DNA from 2 places in the Photorhabdus viridis genome. Region 1 is predicted to be linked to the other one. Evidence: predicted binding sites of a transcription regulator. Region 1 holds the regulator's gene; the other holds the start of a gene.

The links. The regulator sigma-54, encoded in region 1, starts transcription at its own class of promoters, with help from an activator protein. The targets are predictions, from matches to a motif close to GTTGGCACANNTTTCGCTNT.
Region 2: glnA (glutamate--ammonia ligase) is a predicted target of sigma-54. The motif match lies at 2,699-2,718, and genes of this name have one in related genera.

The regions. Positions count from the first base shown of each region.
Region 1 covers NZ_JBEJZY010000061.1:7,096-15,180, forward strand. Annotated here, with positions in the region: gene mlaF (phospholipid ABC transporter ATP-binding protein MlaF) at 1-68, opposite strand, end outside; gene ABR397_RS20255 (calcium/sodium antiporter) at 297-1,271, shown strand; gene kdsD (arabinose-5-phosphate isomerase KdsD) at 1,295-2,263, shown strand; gene kdsC (3-deoxy-manno-octulosonate-8-phosphatase KdsC) at 2,281-2,844, shown strand; gene lptC (LPS export ABC transporter periplasmic protein LptC) at 2,865-3,443, shown strand; gene lptA (lipopolysaccharide ABC transporter substrate-binding protein LptA) at 3,424-3,957, shown strand; gene lptB (LPS export ABC transporter ATP-binding protein) at 3,964-4,689, shown strand; gene rpoN (RNA polymerase factor sigma-54) at 4,717-6,156, shown strand; gene hpf (ribosome hibernation promoting factor) at 6,180-6,467, shown strand; gene ptsN (PTS IIA-like nitrogen regulatory protein PtsN) at 6,592-7,059, shown strand; gene rapZ (RNase adapter RapZ) at 7,137-7,988, shown strand; gene npr (PTS phosphocarrier protein NPr) at 7,988-8,085, shown strand, end outside.
Region 2 covers NZ_JBEJZY010000025.1:49,863-57,947, reverse strand. Annotated here, with positions in the region: gene ABR397_RS12440 (disulfide bond formation protein B) at 1-522, shown strand, start outside; gene typA (ribosome-dependent GTPase TypA) at 607-2,445, opposite strand; gene glnA (glutamate--ammonia ligase) at 2,872-4,281, shown strand; gene glnL (nitrogen regulation protein NR(II)) at 4,445-5,494, shown strand; gene glnG (nitrogen regulation protein NR(I)) at 5,504-6,928, shown strand; gene uspA (universal stress protein UspA) at 7,110-7,541, shown strand; gene gdhA (NADP-specific glutamate dehydrogenase) at 7,801-8,085, shown strand, end outside.

The sequences.
Region 1 (8,085 bases):
ATCGGACGGTTACCACGGGTAAAATACATGCCACGGATCTCGATGAGATTTGCTGTTTGTTGACTCATTATTGATAGACCTTAACGGTTAATAAATTGGCTTTCTATTTGGTTCATATATTAATCGCATATACTACAAAAAAACTTGAGAATTTTCGCTACCAAAGTTGTGACAAATTTTACTTTTCCATCCTCCGCCGTCAGAATATACCCCATCTAACTAAACAAACAATTTTTGTTTAAAAAATCAACCAACGTTAATATTAAATTCGGAATATACCTTACAAGGGACGCTCCATGCTTCTGACCTTTTTACTCTTAATTACCGGGTTGATTTTACTGGTATATGGTTCCGATAGATTAGTATATGGTGCTGCAATTTTTGCCCGTACTCTGGGACTGCCTCCCTTTATTATTGGTACTACCATTGTTGGCATCGGAACGTCTCTGCCCGAATTAATGGTTTCAGTTACCGCCATGCTGGATAACCAACCTGATATGGCTGTTGGTAATGTTATTGGCTCCAACATTACCAATCTGCTGCTGATAACCGGCGCTGCTGCATTTATTCGCCCACTGGAAGTAAAATCAGAAATGCTGCGACAGGAACTGCCTTTAATGCTGCTGATCACCGCTTTCTGTGGTTATTTGATGAGTGATAACTATCTCAGCCGGATGGACGGGTTAGTATTACTGGCTTCTGCCATTGCGTATATATTACTGATGATAAAAATGGCTACTCTGCCACGCTGTGCCGAAGCTGATATTTACACACAAGAGCAGGTTTCTGAATTGCCGCTGGAAGGCAATAAACGCATTGCCCTGCTTTGGATACTCTTAGGGTTGATTATTTTACCTATGGCAACCCGCATGGTTATTGATAATGCAACGGTTATTGCCCGCATTTATGGTATTAGTGAATTAGTTATCGGTCTTACTGTGCTTGCAGTCGGCACCAGTCTGCCAGAATTAGCGACGTCTATTGCAGCCGCGTTCAAAGGGGAAGATGATATTGCATTCGGAAATATTATAGGTTCAAATATATTCAATATATCAATTGTTTTGGGTCTTCCCGCATTACTCTCGCCAGCAACCATTTCCCCGGAATCTTTCCACCGTGATTTTTGGGTGATGATGGTAGCCAGCACAATATTTGCTGCATTTTGTCTGGGTCGTAAACACCGGTTAAACCGATTTAAAGGTGTCCTGTTATTAAGCTGCTTTATCGCTTATTTTATCGTGCTGTTTATTTGCAATTACAATATTGAATAAACACAAATTAGTAGGAAAAAGAAATGCCTAAAATTGATTTCCAACAAGCGGGTAAGAAAGTTTTACAGATAGAACGTGATGGGTTGGCAGAACTTGAACAATATATTAATGAAGATTTTGCCCGCACCTGTGAACTGATGTTCAACTGTGAAGGTAAGGTTATTGTCATGGGGATGGGCAAATCCGGCCACATCGGGTGTAAAATTGCTGCAACTTTCGCCAGTACGGGTACCCCCTCCTTTTTTGTTCATCCGGGAGAAGCCAGCCACGGCGATCTCGGTATGGTTACACCTAAAGATATCATTTTGGCCATCTCAAACTCAGGTGAATCCAATGAAATTCTGTCATTGATCCCCGCATTGAAACGCCAAAAAATTCCGCTTATCTGCATGACCAACAATTACAACAGTAGTATGGGAAAAGCCGCAGACATTCACTTGTGTATCAAAGTCCCACAGGAAGCCTGTCCGTTAGGTTTAGCGCCAACAACCAGCACTACGGCGACATTGGTTATGGGTGATGCTTTAGCGGTTGCATTGCTTCAAGCGCGTGGTTTTACCGCTGAAGACTTCGCACTATCACATCCAGGCGGCACACTTGGGCGCAAACTTCTGCTGCTGGTCAGTGATTTAATGAATACAGGTGATGATATCCCAAGAGTGAATCGCGATGCCTCTTTACGTGAAGCTCTCGTCGAAATCACCCGCCAAAAACTGGGTATGACCGTCGTTTGCGATGAAAATATGTATATTGACGGTATTTTTACCGATGGTGACTTGCGGCGGGTGTTTGATATGGGAATTGATTTGTACAATGTCAAAATTTCAGCTGTTATGACAGCTGGCGGTATTCGTATCAAACCAAATGCCCTTGCCGTTGATGCATTGAACTTAATGCAGTCACGCCATATCACTTCCTTACTGGTTACCGAGGAAAATAAATTACTTGGTGTATTACATATGCATGACCTGCTACAAGCTGGCGTAGTTTAACCTGAGAGAACGTCTTAATGAGCCAATTAATTTATCTGGATACCTGTTATGGTCCAGTTAATAAAGACATTATTGAAAAAGCCGGTAGAATCCGTCTGCTGATTTGCGACGTTGATGGCGTGATGTCTGACGGCCTGATATATATGGGCAATAACGGCGAAGAATTGAAAACGTTTAACGTTCGTGATGGCTACGGGATTCGTTGCCTGATCACTTCAGGAATCGAAGTCGCTATTATTACCGGCCGTCGGGCAAAATTGCTGGAAGATCGAGCAAACACACTGGGCATTACACATCTTTACCAAGGACAAAGCGATAAGGTTTTGGCGTATAGAGAACTGTTAGATAAACTGGAGCTAACACCAGAACAGGTTGCTTACATCGGTGATGATCTGATTGACTGGCCGGTCATGGAACAAGTGGGCTTATCTGTCGCTGTGGCAGACGCGCATCCACTGCTATTACCAAAAGCACATTATGTCACCCAGATTGCTGGGGGTCGCGGTGCGGTAAGAGAACTTTGTGATTTGGTGCTTTTCGCTCAGAATAAACTGGAAGAGGCCAAAGGATTATCAATATAGTAGGTTGAAGCGAAACGAGAATGGATAAAATCAAATCCTGGCTGGCTATAATACTGACGTTAATCACCCTGGCGTTAATTGGTTGGAACTTATCTGATTCAGATGAGACTAACTCATCTTCTGATACAGATAATAGTCTGCCAACATACCAAAGCCAGGAAACCATAACCTTTGTTTATGATCCTACGGGTAAGCTGACATACAAACTGGTCGCTGATGACGTCCAGAATTATACTGAGTCAAAACTTACTTGGTTTACCAAGCCGGTATTAACAACATATGACTCAAATGCCATTGCTACATGGACAGTTCGTGCGAACAAAGCCAAACTGACCAACGACAGAATGCTCTATCTTTACGGAGATGTGCAGGTTGACAGCCTGACTGATACGACACAATTACAGCGTATGACCACAGAAAATGCTATCGTCAATCTGGTAACTCAGGATGTTTCATCCGACGATCAGGTCACACTGATTGGCGTAGGATTGAAGTCCGTCGGAATGAAAATGCGTGGCAATCTGCGGAACAAAACCGCTGAACTGATTGAAAAGGTTAACACCTACTATGAAATCCAACATGAACAACAGAATCCGTAATGCTCTTATTGCTAGTGCCATTTTTACAGTCAGCCTTCCCGCTCTGGCACTGAAAGATGACACCCAGAAGCCAATTTCTATTGATTCCGTTAAACAATCCCTTGACATGACCGGGAACACTGCCACATTTACAGAAAACGTGATCGTTAAACAGGGCTCTATTGATATCCACGCTGACAAAGTTGTTGTGACCCGCCCGGATGGCGATTCTAAAAAAATGGTTGTTGAGGCATTTGGTAATCCGGTCACTTTCTATCAGTTACAGGACAGCGGTAAACCAATCAAAGGCCGCGGCGCCAAAATGCGTTACGAAATGGATAAGGAGCTGGTTACACTGACTGGCAACGCCTATCTGGAACAGTTAGACAGCAATATAAAAGGCGACCGTATCACTTACCTAGTCCCAACCCAGCAAATGGAAGCGTTCAGTGACAAAGGTAAACGAGTGACAACTGTTTTGTTACCTTCTCAGTTACAAGAAGAAAGCCCTGCGGTTAACAACAAGAGTAAATAACGAGATATGGCAATACTAAACGCAGAAAACCTGGCAAAAGCTTACAAAGGCCGTAAAGTCGTTGAAAATGTCAGCTTAAACGTGAACTCCGGTGAAATTGTTGGCCTGCTTGGTCCTAACGGCGCAGGGAAAACCACGACTTTTTATATGGTCGTAGGCATTGTTTCACGGGATACCGGGACAATTACCATTGATGGCGAAGATATCAGCCTGCTGCCACTTCACGAACGGGCGCGCCGTGGTATTGGCTACTTGCCTCAGGAAGCTTCTATTTTCCGCCGTCTGAGCGTATTCGACAATCTGATGGCCGTATTGGAGATCCGTCAGGATCTGACTCAGAAACAACGGAAAGAACGGGCCGAAGAGCTGATGGAGGAATTCCATATCAGCCACCTACGGGACAATTTGGGTCAATCACTTTCCGGTGGTGAGCGTCGCCGCGTAGAGATTGCCCGCGCGCTGGCAGCCAATCCTAAATTTATTTTGCTGGATGAACCTTTCGCCGGCGTAGATCCAATCTCAGTAATCGATATCAAAAAAATTATTCAGCATTTGAGAGATTACGGGCTAGGCGTCCTGATCACAGACCATAACGTCCGTGAAACATTGGATGTCTGTGAGCGTGCTTATATTGTCAGCCAAGGGCAGCTGATTGCTCACGGCACACCGAATGATATCCTCAATAATGAACAGGTGAAGCGCGTTTATTTAGGCGAAGGTTTCCGGCTCTAATTCAGCCAGGAGAATTAATTTAACGCTATGAAGCAAAGTTTGCAACTCAGGCTCAGTCAGCAACTGGCTATGACACCACAGCTCCAACAAGCCATTCGTTTGTTGCAACTTTCTACGCTTGAACTTCAACAGGAAATACAGCAAGCGTTAGAAATGAACCCTTTGCTTGAGCAGGATGAAGATCATCAAGAAATCAGTAATCAGGAATCTCCCGACAACGAAACTGACGTTATGGATACGCTTGATGCCCTGCAACAAAAGGATATGCCAGATGAGTTGCCACTGGATGCCAGCTGGGATGAAATTTATACAGCTGGTACACCTTCCGGTACACGTAATGACTATAGTGATGACGACCTGCCTCTTTACCAAGGTGAAACAGCCCAAACCCTGCAAGACTATTTGATGTGGCAGGCAGGGCTGACCCCTTTCACGGAAACAGATGCAGCAATTGCTACATCAATCATTGATGCTGTAGATGATACAGGCTACCTTACTGTACCACTGGAGGATATCCTTGCTAGCATTGGCGACGATCAACTGACTCTGACAGAAGTGGAAACCGTGCTCAAACAGGTACAACATTTTGATCCTATCGGTGTCGCTGCCCGTGACCTGAAAGATTGTCTACTGATCCAGCTATCAATGTTTCCACCAGAAACACCTTATCTGAAAGAGGCGAAACTGATCGTCTGCGAACATCTGGAGCTACTGGGTAATCGGGATTTCCGCAATTTAATCCGTTTAAGTCGCTTGAAAGAAGATACACTGAAAGAAGTGATTGATTTAATTCAGTCACTTGAGCCAAGGCCTGGCTTGGCGGTAAACACAGGTGAATCAGAGTATGTCATCCCTGATGTGCTGGTTCGAAAAGAGAGTGAACACTGGCAAGTAGAATTGAATACAGATAGTATTCCGCGTTTACACATTAATCAGCATTATGCGGAGTTTGGGCAACATACACACAATGAAAGTGACAGCCAGTTTATCCGCAATAACCTACAGGAAGCTAAATGGCTTATCAAAAGCCTGGAAAGCCGAAATGACACTCTGCTGAAAGTTACACGCTGCATTGTAGAACAGCAACAGGAATTTTTTGAGCATGGCGAAGAATATATGAAGCCCATGGTTTTGGCAGATATTGCCTTCCAGGTCGATATGCATGAATCTACCATTTCCAGGGTGACTACCCAAAAATTCCTGCACAGCCCACGTGGCATTTTTGAATTGAAGTATTTTTTCTCCAGCCATGTTAATACAGAAAGTGGAGGCGAAGCCTCTTCAACTGCAATACGGGCTTTGGTGAAAAAACTGGTAGCAGCGGAGAACTCCGCCAAACCATTAAGTGACAGCAAACTGACGAGTATGCTAGCCGATCAAGGCATTATGGTTGCCCGACGGACTGTCGCAAAATATCGAGAGTCGTTATCCATTCCGCCATCAAACCAACGTAAACGTCTGGTTTGAAATGAACAGAGAAGGAAGACAATATGCAACTCAAAATAACCGGCCACAATATTGAAATTACTGATGCATTACGCGACATTATCACTGCAAAATGCAGCAAGCTGGATCAATATTTCGACAGGATCAACCTGACTCAGGTAATCCTCCGTGTGGAAAAGGTACAACAAATCGCCGAAGCCACGGTACATATTAACGGAGGCGAGTTGCACGCATCCTCAGAACATGAAGATATGTATGCAGCAATTGATGGACTGGTCGATAAACTGGCTCGTCAATTAACCAAACATAAAGATAAACTGAGACAACATTAACAGTTATTTAACAATAGCTGTAGTAAAAACAGCGGAGTTTTGCTGTAAAACAGTGCACAAATACCGGATGCCACAGCTAATCTATGGCATCCGGTATCAATTAAGCACCTAAGCGAATAGAAAAATGAATAACCAAGCAGATTTACTACTAAGCTCTGTACTTTCCCTCGAATGTACGCGTAATAACGTACATTGTTCGAGCAAAAAACGGGCTTTAGAGATTATCAGTGAGCTGGCATCTAAACGGCTTAAACTACCCGAGAATATCGTATTCGAAGCAATATTGACCAGAGAAAAAGTAGGCACTACTGGAATTGGCAGTGGTATTGCTATCCCTCACGGTAAACTGGATGAAGAAAGCTCAGATCAAGCTGTTGGCGTTTTCCTCAATCTGGAACACCCTATTGCTTTCGATGCCATTGATAATCAGCCAGTCGATTTGCTGTTTGCTTTACTGGTTCCAAACGATCAATGCCAGACACACTTACACACATTGTCATTAATTGCTAAACGCCTTGCAGACAAAAATCTCTGTCGCCGTTTAAGATCGGCACAAAGTGATGAAGAACTTTACGCAATTATCACTGAATAGCTGTTGCAATGAATGGAGAGCAACAGATAACAGTGGCTCATAATAATAACCACTGAGAAATTAAGGGGAGTCGCCTCATGGTGCTGATGATAGTCAGTGGCCGTTCCGGTTCGGGTAAATCCGTTGCCTTGCGCGCACTGGAAGATATGGGTTTTTATTGTGTAGACAACTTGCCGGTAGTGTTGCTGCCGGAATTAGCCAATACGCTGGCTGACCGCGATATTTCCGCTGCTGTCAGTATTGATGTAAGAAACATGCCGGAATCCCCCGAAGTTTTCGAAGAAGCCCTGACTAAACTACCAACCAGTTTCTCACCGCAATTACTGTTTCTTGATGCTGACCGTAATACGCTAATCCGCCGTTACAGCGATACCCGCCGTCTCCATCCACTATCAAGCAAAAACCTTTCTCTGGAAAGCGCGATTGATCAAGAAAGCGATCTGCTGGAGCCACTTCGTTCAAGGGCAGATCTGATTATTGACACTTCCGAAATGTCAGTCCATGAATTGGCAGAGATGCTGAGGACCCGTCTGCTGGGCAAACGGGAACGTGAGCTGACCATGGTGTTTGAATCCTTCGGCTTCAAACATGGCATTCCAATTGATGCCGACTATGTTTTTGATGTACGTTTCCTGCCAAACCCACACTGGGATCCAAAGCTACGGCCAATGACCGGTCTTGATCGTCCCGTAGCCGCTTTTCTCGACCGTCATACGGAAGTGCATAACTTCATCTATCAGACCCGCAGTTATCTTGAACTTTGGCTGCCCATGCTTGAAACCAATAACCGCAGTTATCTGACCGTGGCGATTGGCTGCACCGGCGGTAAACACCGTTCTGTTTATGTGGCAGAGCAGCTGGCTGACTATTTCCGCTCCCGTGGCAAAAACGTACAGTCACGCCACCGTACTCTCGAAAAGCGGAAATAATGACTGTCAAACAGAAACTTGAAATCAAAAACCGGCTGGGAATGCACGCCCGGCCAGCAATGAAGCTGTATGATCTGGTACAGCTCTTTGAGTCTCA
Region 2 (8,085 bases), on a different contig from region 1:
TTCAACATCATTGGGTTACTTGGTATCAGTGCTGCACTTACCGTTGCTTTCTATTATCAACTGGTCCTTTCCGAACTCCCTTGCCCATTATGTCTGCTACAGCGGACAGGTATGATCATGATAGGGTTTGGTTTCCTGTTTAATCTCCGTTTTGGTATAAAAAGCGCACATTATGGCATCGCGCTTATCGGCAGTATCGTGACCGGAATTATTGCAATCCGACAAGTGTTTTTACACATAACACCCGGCGATATCGGTTATGGTTCTGCACTTTTTGGTATACATTTTTATACTTGGGCTCTCATCTCCTCAGTTATCGCTATTATCGCCATATCAGTCATGCTGATATTGAAAAGTCTGGAAAAAACGACCGAAGAAAAAGAAAGTAAGTCTGTTTTCGGTCAGATTATTATTGGGATATTTGTCGTATTGATTACAGCAAATTTGATCTCTACCATTTTGGAGTGTGGCGGCGGGCAATGTGATGACAACCCAACGTATTATCAATTGCTGGGTAAATAATCTCAGATCTATTTAACTGAATAAATAGATCCCAAAAAACTCAGGGCGCCATTGGCGCCCTAAGCATTTGTATAGCAGAAAAGATTATGCTTCTTTGCTGCGATGCGCACGACGACGGTCGTTTTCTGTCAGATGGCGTTTACGCAGGCGAATCGACACAGGAGTCACTTCTACCAGCTCGTCATCATCAATAAACTCCAGAGCCTGTTCCAGGGTTTTCTTAATATGTGGAGACAAGGTTGTCGCTTCGTCAGTACCAGACGCACGGACGTTTGTCAGTTTCTTACCTGTCAGGCAGTTAACTGTCAGGTCATTGGAACGGGAGTGAATACCGATCACCTGGCCTTCATACACTTCCGCACCATGACCGAGGAACAACTTACCACGATCCTGCAAGCTGTAAAGCGCATAAGCAACCGCTTTACCCTGACCATTGGAAATCATCACACCGTTCTGACGGCGACCGATTTCACCCGCACGAATATCATCATAGTGACTGAATGTTGCATACAACAGGCCAGTACCCGAAGTCATGGTCAGGAACTCAGTCCGGAAGCCAATCAAACCACGGCTTGGAATAATGTAATCAAGGCGCACACGGCCTTTACCGTCTGGCAACATATCGCGCAGATCAGCTTTACGCTCACCCAGCGCCTGCATCACATTACCCTGATGCTGCTCTTCAATATCCAGAGTCACCTGCTCGAATGGCTCTTGTTTGCGGCCATCGATCTCACGGAAGATAACTTTCGGACGGGATACCGCCAGTTCAAAACCTTCACGGCGCATGTTCTCAATCAGAACAGATAAGTGCAATTCACCACGGCCAGAAACACGGAACGCATCTGGATCTTCGGTTTCTTCGACACGCAGTGCGACATTGTGAACCAGCTCTTTCTTCAGGCGCTCAAGGATCTGACGTGAAGTGACATATTTACCTTCACGACCACAGAAAGGAGAGGTGTTAACACAGAAGAACATGCTTACCGTCGGCTCATCAACAGCCAGTGGCGGCAGGGCTTCAACAACACTGACGTCACACAGGGTATCGGAGATATTCAGCTCGCCCAAACCGGTAATCGCAACGATGTCACCCGCTTCCGCTTGCTCACTCTCAATACGCTCCAGACCCAAATGGCCCAGAACTTTACCAATTTTGCCGTTCCGGGTTTTACCTTCGCTATCAACAATCGTCACGTTCTGGTTTGGTTTAACCGTACCGCGCTTAATACGACCAATACCGATAACACCAACATAGTTGTTGTAGTCCAGCTGAGAAATCTGCATCTGGAATGAACCATTAAGGTCAACTTTTGGTGGTTCTACATGATCGACAATTGCTTGATACAACGGCGTCATATCTTCGGCCATATCAGCATGATCAATACCAGCAATTCCCATCAATGCAGATGCATAGATAATTGGGAAATCCAGTTGTTCGTCAGTCGCGCCCAAGTTCACAAACAGGTCAAACACCTGATCGACAACCCAATCAGGACGTGCGCCAGGACGGTCAACTTTGTTGATAACAACAATAGGTTTTAAACCATGAGCGAACGCTTTCTGCGTTACAAAACGGGTCTGAGGCATAGGCCCATCCATGGCATCAACCAGCAACAGTACACTGTCAACCATAGACATAACACGTTCTACTTCACCGCCGAAATCGGCATGTCCCGGAGTGTCTACGATATTAATACGGTAGTCATTCCATTTAATGGCGGTATTTTTTGCGAGGATAGTAATTCCACGCTCTTTCTCCAAGTCATTGGAGTCCATCACACGTTCTGTCGCTGTCGCACGGTCACCGAAAGTACCGGATTGTTGCAGCAGCTTGTCAACCAGGGTAGTTTTACCATGGTCAACATGCGCGATAATGGCGATATTACGCAATTTTTCGATCACAAACTTTGCCTCAGGCATTTAGAAATAGCGCGCTATTGTACACACATTGGTCGAGGGACTAAACAGGATCACAAGAATCTGTTCTTAACAACTTGATACCAATGGAATTGTGATCCCTTTCACGCCTATAAAAGATGCACTATTGATAAAAATGCACCGACGGGGTGCAGGATAGTAACATAATCGCACTAATACAGTGCAATTTTACTAAATATTAAAGTATCTCCCCATGGGGATACCCATAACACAGTATATTGCAAGGTGTCAGAAAGTTGGCACGCTTTTCGCAATTGTTTTTCTCATCTAATAAGATTGTTTTTTACAACGACAAGTTTGCAAACGCGTAAATAGCCTTGTTAAGGTAAAACAATGTAACTGTATTTTCTTTACATCTTAATCTAAAACCATTTTATCAAGACCGGCACAAACCAGGAGAAACCGAGTATGTCCGCTGAACATGTTTTAACCATGATTGAAGAGCATCAGGTGAAGTTTATTGATTTGCGTTTCACTGATACCAAAGGCAAAGAACAACATATGACCATTCCTGCTCATCAGGTTAATGCGGACTTCTTTGAAGATGGCAAAATGTTCGACGGATCTTCAATTCACGGTTGGAAAGGTATTAACGAATCCGACATGGTGCTGATGCCAGACTCAAGTACAGCCATGCTTGATCCATTCTTTGATGATGCCACTCTGATCCTCCGTTGTGACATTCTGGAACCCGGCACGATGCAAGGCTATGAACGTGATCCACGTTCCATCTGCAAACGCGCTGAAGACTTTTTGCGCTCAAGCGGCATTGCAGATACCGTCCTGTGTGGGCCTGAGCCTGAGTTTTTCCTGTTTGACGACATACGCTTCGGCAGTTCTATGTCCGGTTCCTACTACCATATTGATGATATTGAAGCAGCATGGAACTCTGGAACTCGATACGAAGGCGGCAATAAAGGCCACCGACCTGCGGTAAAAGGCGGTTACGCCCCGCTGCCTCCGGTTGATTCTTCTCAGGATTTACGTTCAGCCATGTGCCTGACAATGGAAGCAATGGGATTGGTTGTGGAAGCTCACCATCATGAAGTTGGCACGGCCGGTCAAAATGAAATCGCGACTCGTTTCAACACCATGACCAAAAAGGCTGACGAAACCCAGATTTACAAATATGTCGTACATAATGTGGCGCACAATTTCGGCAAAACCGCCACCTTCATGCCAAAACCACTGGTTGGTGATAATGGCTCCGGCATGCACTGCCATATGTCCCTGTCTAAAAACGGCGCCAACCTGTTTGCCGGTGACAAATACGGTGGTTTGTCCGAACTGGCGCTGTTCTACATTGGCGGTATTATCAAACATGCCCGTGCACTGAACGCATTTACCAACCCGACAACCAACTCCTATAAACGTCTAGTTCCGGGCTATGAAGCGCCGGTAATGCTGGCCTACTCTGCCCGTAACCGTTCTGCATCCATCCGCATTCCGGTTGTCGCCAGCACCAAAGCCCGCCGTATTGAAGTCCGTTTCCCTGACCCGGCAGCTAACCCTTATTTAGCATTTGCCGCTCAGTTGATGGCTGGCCTTGACGGTATCATCAATAAAATCCATCCGGGCGATGCGATGGATAAAAACCTGTATGACCTGCCACCGGAAGAAGCCAAAGAGATCCCAACTGTCGCTTCTTCTCTGGATGAAGCACTGGCAGCATTGGATACTGACCGCGAGTTCCTGACCCGTGGTGGTGTCTTCACCGATGACGCCCTTGATGCTTATATTGAATTGAAAAACAGTGAAATGGAACGTGTCCGCCTGACACCACATCCACTGGAATTTGAACTGTATTACAGTGTGTAATTACCAGCGCCGTTCCCGCTGATCATTTTTTGTTGCCGTGAAACCTTTAGCCCATCTTCGGATGGGCCTTTTTCCTATTCCCTGAACTCAGGCTTTGGCTGGGTTTTACGCTCGAATATGATACAGTGCACCAAAAAGGTGCGGGAGTATGGCGGGAGAGTGAATGAAAATGGAAAATCTACCCGATACCGGGCAAATATTAAACTCACTAATTAACAGCGTACTGGTGCTGGATACCGATCTTGTGATCCGCTATGCCAACCATGCAGCGCTGCAATTATTAGCTCAGAGTGCCCGTAAACTATTAGGTACACCTCTTCCGGTACTGTTCAGTTACTTTTCACTGGATACAAAGCTGATGCACGCCAGTTTAGTCAGCGGTCAGAGTTTTACTGACAACGAAGTGACGTTAGTGGTTAATAACCGCTCTCATATTATGTCGCTCAGCGCCCAACCCATTTCCGGGCAGTTCATTTTGCTGGAACTGGCGCCTATGGATAGTCAACGCCGGTTAAGCCAAGAGCAGGTACAACAAGCCCAGCAGATAGCGGCACGGGAATTGGTTCGGGGGCTGGCGCATGAAATCAAAAATCCCCTCGGCGGACTGAGGGGAGCCGCGCAATTACTTTCGAGAGCGCTGCCTGATCCTGCTTTGCAGGAATACACCCAAGTGATTATTGAACAGGCAGACCGGTTACGTCATCTGGTAGACAGGCTACTTGGCCCACAACACCCAGGCGAACAAATTAAACAAAGCATTCACTACGTTGCTGAACGGGTTTATCAATTAGTCTCGCTGGAAATGCCGGATAACGTCACACTGATAAAAGATTACGATCCGAGTCTGCCGGAACTGGCTCACTACCCGGATCAGATTGAGCAAGTGCTGCTGAACATCACCCGTAACGCCTTGCAAGCTCTGGGCGCACAGGGTGGTGCCATTACCCTGCGCACCCGAACCGCTTTCCAAATCACCCTGCACGGTAAGCGCTATCGCCTGGCTGCCAGAATAGATGTGGAAGACAACGGACCAGGGATCCCGCCACAGATTCAGGACACACTGTTTTACCCGATGGTCAGCGCTCATGAAGGCGGAACCGGTCTTGGCCTATCCATTGCCCGCAACTTGATAGATCAGCACTCAGGTAAAATAGAATTTACCAGTTGGCCTGGGCACACAGAATTTTCTATCTACTTACCGATCAAAAAATAGAGGGTAGCTATGGAACGAGGAAAAATCTGGATCGTTGATGATGACGACTCCATCCGCTGGGTACTTGAACGAGCACTAAATAGCGCGGGGATGGAATGCATCAGTTTCGCAGAGGCTGACAGTGTACTGACTGCACTGACCCAAAACACACCTGATGTCCTGATTTCTGATATCCGTATGCCGGGAATGAACGGCTTACACCTGCTGAATAATATTAAGCAGAGTCACCCGTTGCTGCCGGTCATTATTATGACAGCCCACTCTGATCTGGATGCCGCAGTCAGTGCCTATCAACAAGGCGCTTTTGATTACTTACCAAAACCCTTTGATATTGATGAAGCCGTCGCACTGCTGGAACGCGCACTTAGCCACTCCCGCGAACAGAATCAACCCGCGAGAAATCCGCAGGTCATGACACCAGTTTCTGACATGATAGGTGAAGCGCCTGCTATGCAAGATGTTTACCGCATTATCGGCCGCCTTTCCCGCTCTTCGATCAGTGTGTTGATTAATGGCGAATCCGGTACAGGGAAAGAGCTGGTGGCCCATGCTCTGCACCGCCACAGTCCAAGAGCCAATGAGCCATTTATTGCACTTAATATGGCAGCGATTCCCAAAGATCTCATTGAATCAGAGCTGTTTGGTCATGAGAAAGGGGCTTTTACTGGCGCCAATCAAATACGTCATGGACGATTTGAACAGGCCAATCGCGGTTCACTATTTCTTGATGAAATTGGCGACATGCCATTAGATATTCAGACCCGCCTGTTACGGGTATTGGCTGAAGGCCAGTTTTACCGGGTTGGCGGCTATGCCCCCGTGAAAGTGGATGTGAGGATTATTGCTGCAACCCACCAGGATCTTGAACGCCTGGTAGAAAAAAGCCAATTCCGTGAAGATCTGTATCATCGCCTGAATGTTATTCGTATGCAGTTACCTCCCTTGCGTGACAGAGTGGAAGATATCCCTCGTCTAACTCGCCATTTCCTGCAACAAACTGCCAAAGAGCTGGGCGTAGAAGCAAAAATTCTCCACCCTGACGCAGAAATTGCTTTAATGCGCTTATCCTGGCCGGGCAATGTTCGCCAGTTGGAAAACATCTGCCGCTGGCTGACTGTAATGGCGGCAAGTCAGGAAGTATTGGTCCAAGATTTGCCATCTGAATTATTTGAAACTCATCCCCCTGAAACCAGCATAACAACATTGGCAACAACAATACCGGAAAACTGGCCGCAGCTACTCGCTCACTGGGCAACAAATGCGTTGGAGAAAGGTCAACAGGATCTGCTATCTGAAGCCTTACCATTGCTGGAACGTACTTTACTTAACTGTGCGCTTAAACATACCCAAGGACATAAGCAGAATGCTGCACGGCTGTTGGGTTGGGGACGAAATACCATTACACGGAAACTAAAAGAATTGGGGTTGGAGTAAGGAGAGAGTAGCTTTTGATGGACATCCGGATTTTAAATGTCCAGCGAGTTTCGTTGTCCATTAAGTGGAAGGAATAGCGATTGTAGTATATGTTGTTTGGTGAATGTTCTAGTAATAAACACAGGATAGTGGCAATTTGCCCTGCCAACTCATTAATCGGCATTATGGAAGGAGTTCGCTTATGGCTTATAAACATATTCTTGTTGCTGTTGATTTATCTCCGGAAAGTCAGGTATTGGTACAAAAAGCCATTTCCACGGCAAAGCCGTACAGTGCCAAAGTTTCCCTGATCCATGTTGATGTTAACTATTCCGATCTCTATACCGGTTTGATTGATGTTAATCTCGGTGATATGCAGCAACGCATTACTGACGAGACGCGCAATGCGTTGAAAGATCTCTCCGCAGGTACGGATTATGACATTCAGGAAACCCTGAGCGGTAGCGGTGATCTGGCTCAGGTATTGGTTGATGCGATTAAGAAATATGACATAGATCTGGTTGTTTGTGGTCATCATCAGGATTTTTGGAGCAAACTGATGTCCTCCGCACGTCAGCTAATTAACACTATTCATGTTGATATGCTGATTGTTCCTCTGCGTGACGATGAATAGCCATGAACTGAAAACTTATTCGATAAAAACGCCTGCTTATGCAGGTGTTTTTTTTGATGAAATGAGGTGTTATTTGGTTTATGCCCGATGCAATCAAGAAATTTTTTTTACCTTTCTGCAAAAAAACTTCTTGAAAGATGAATATAGAACAGTGATATATTCAAAGGGCAAACACAACTTACCTCACATTTTCGACAAAAATAATAATTAGGAAATTGCTGAGGAGACATTACAACCAAAGTAGAAATAAGGAATAACTATGAGCTGTTTACTATCTTTGTCTTCATTTCTTGGATCGATTCAACTCAGGGATGAATATCAACCAGAATATCTTCAGGCTGTTCGGGAAGTATTCACCTCTCTTTGGCCGTTCCTTGAACAAAACCCGAAATACCGTGAACAAAGCTTGCTGGAGCGTATGGTAGAGCCGGAAAGGGTTATCCAGTTTCGAGTTTGCTGGGTAGATGATCAAGGTAAAGTTCAGGTAAACCGTGCATGGCGGGTGCAGTTCAACTCAGCTATTGGTCCGTATAAAGGTGGTATG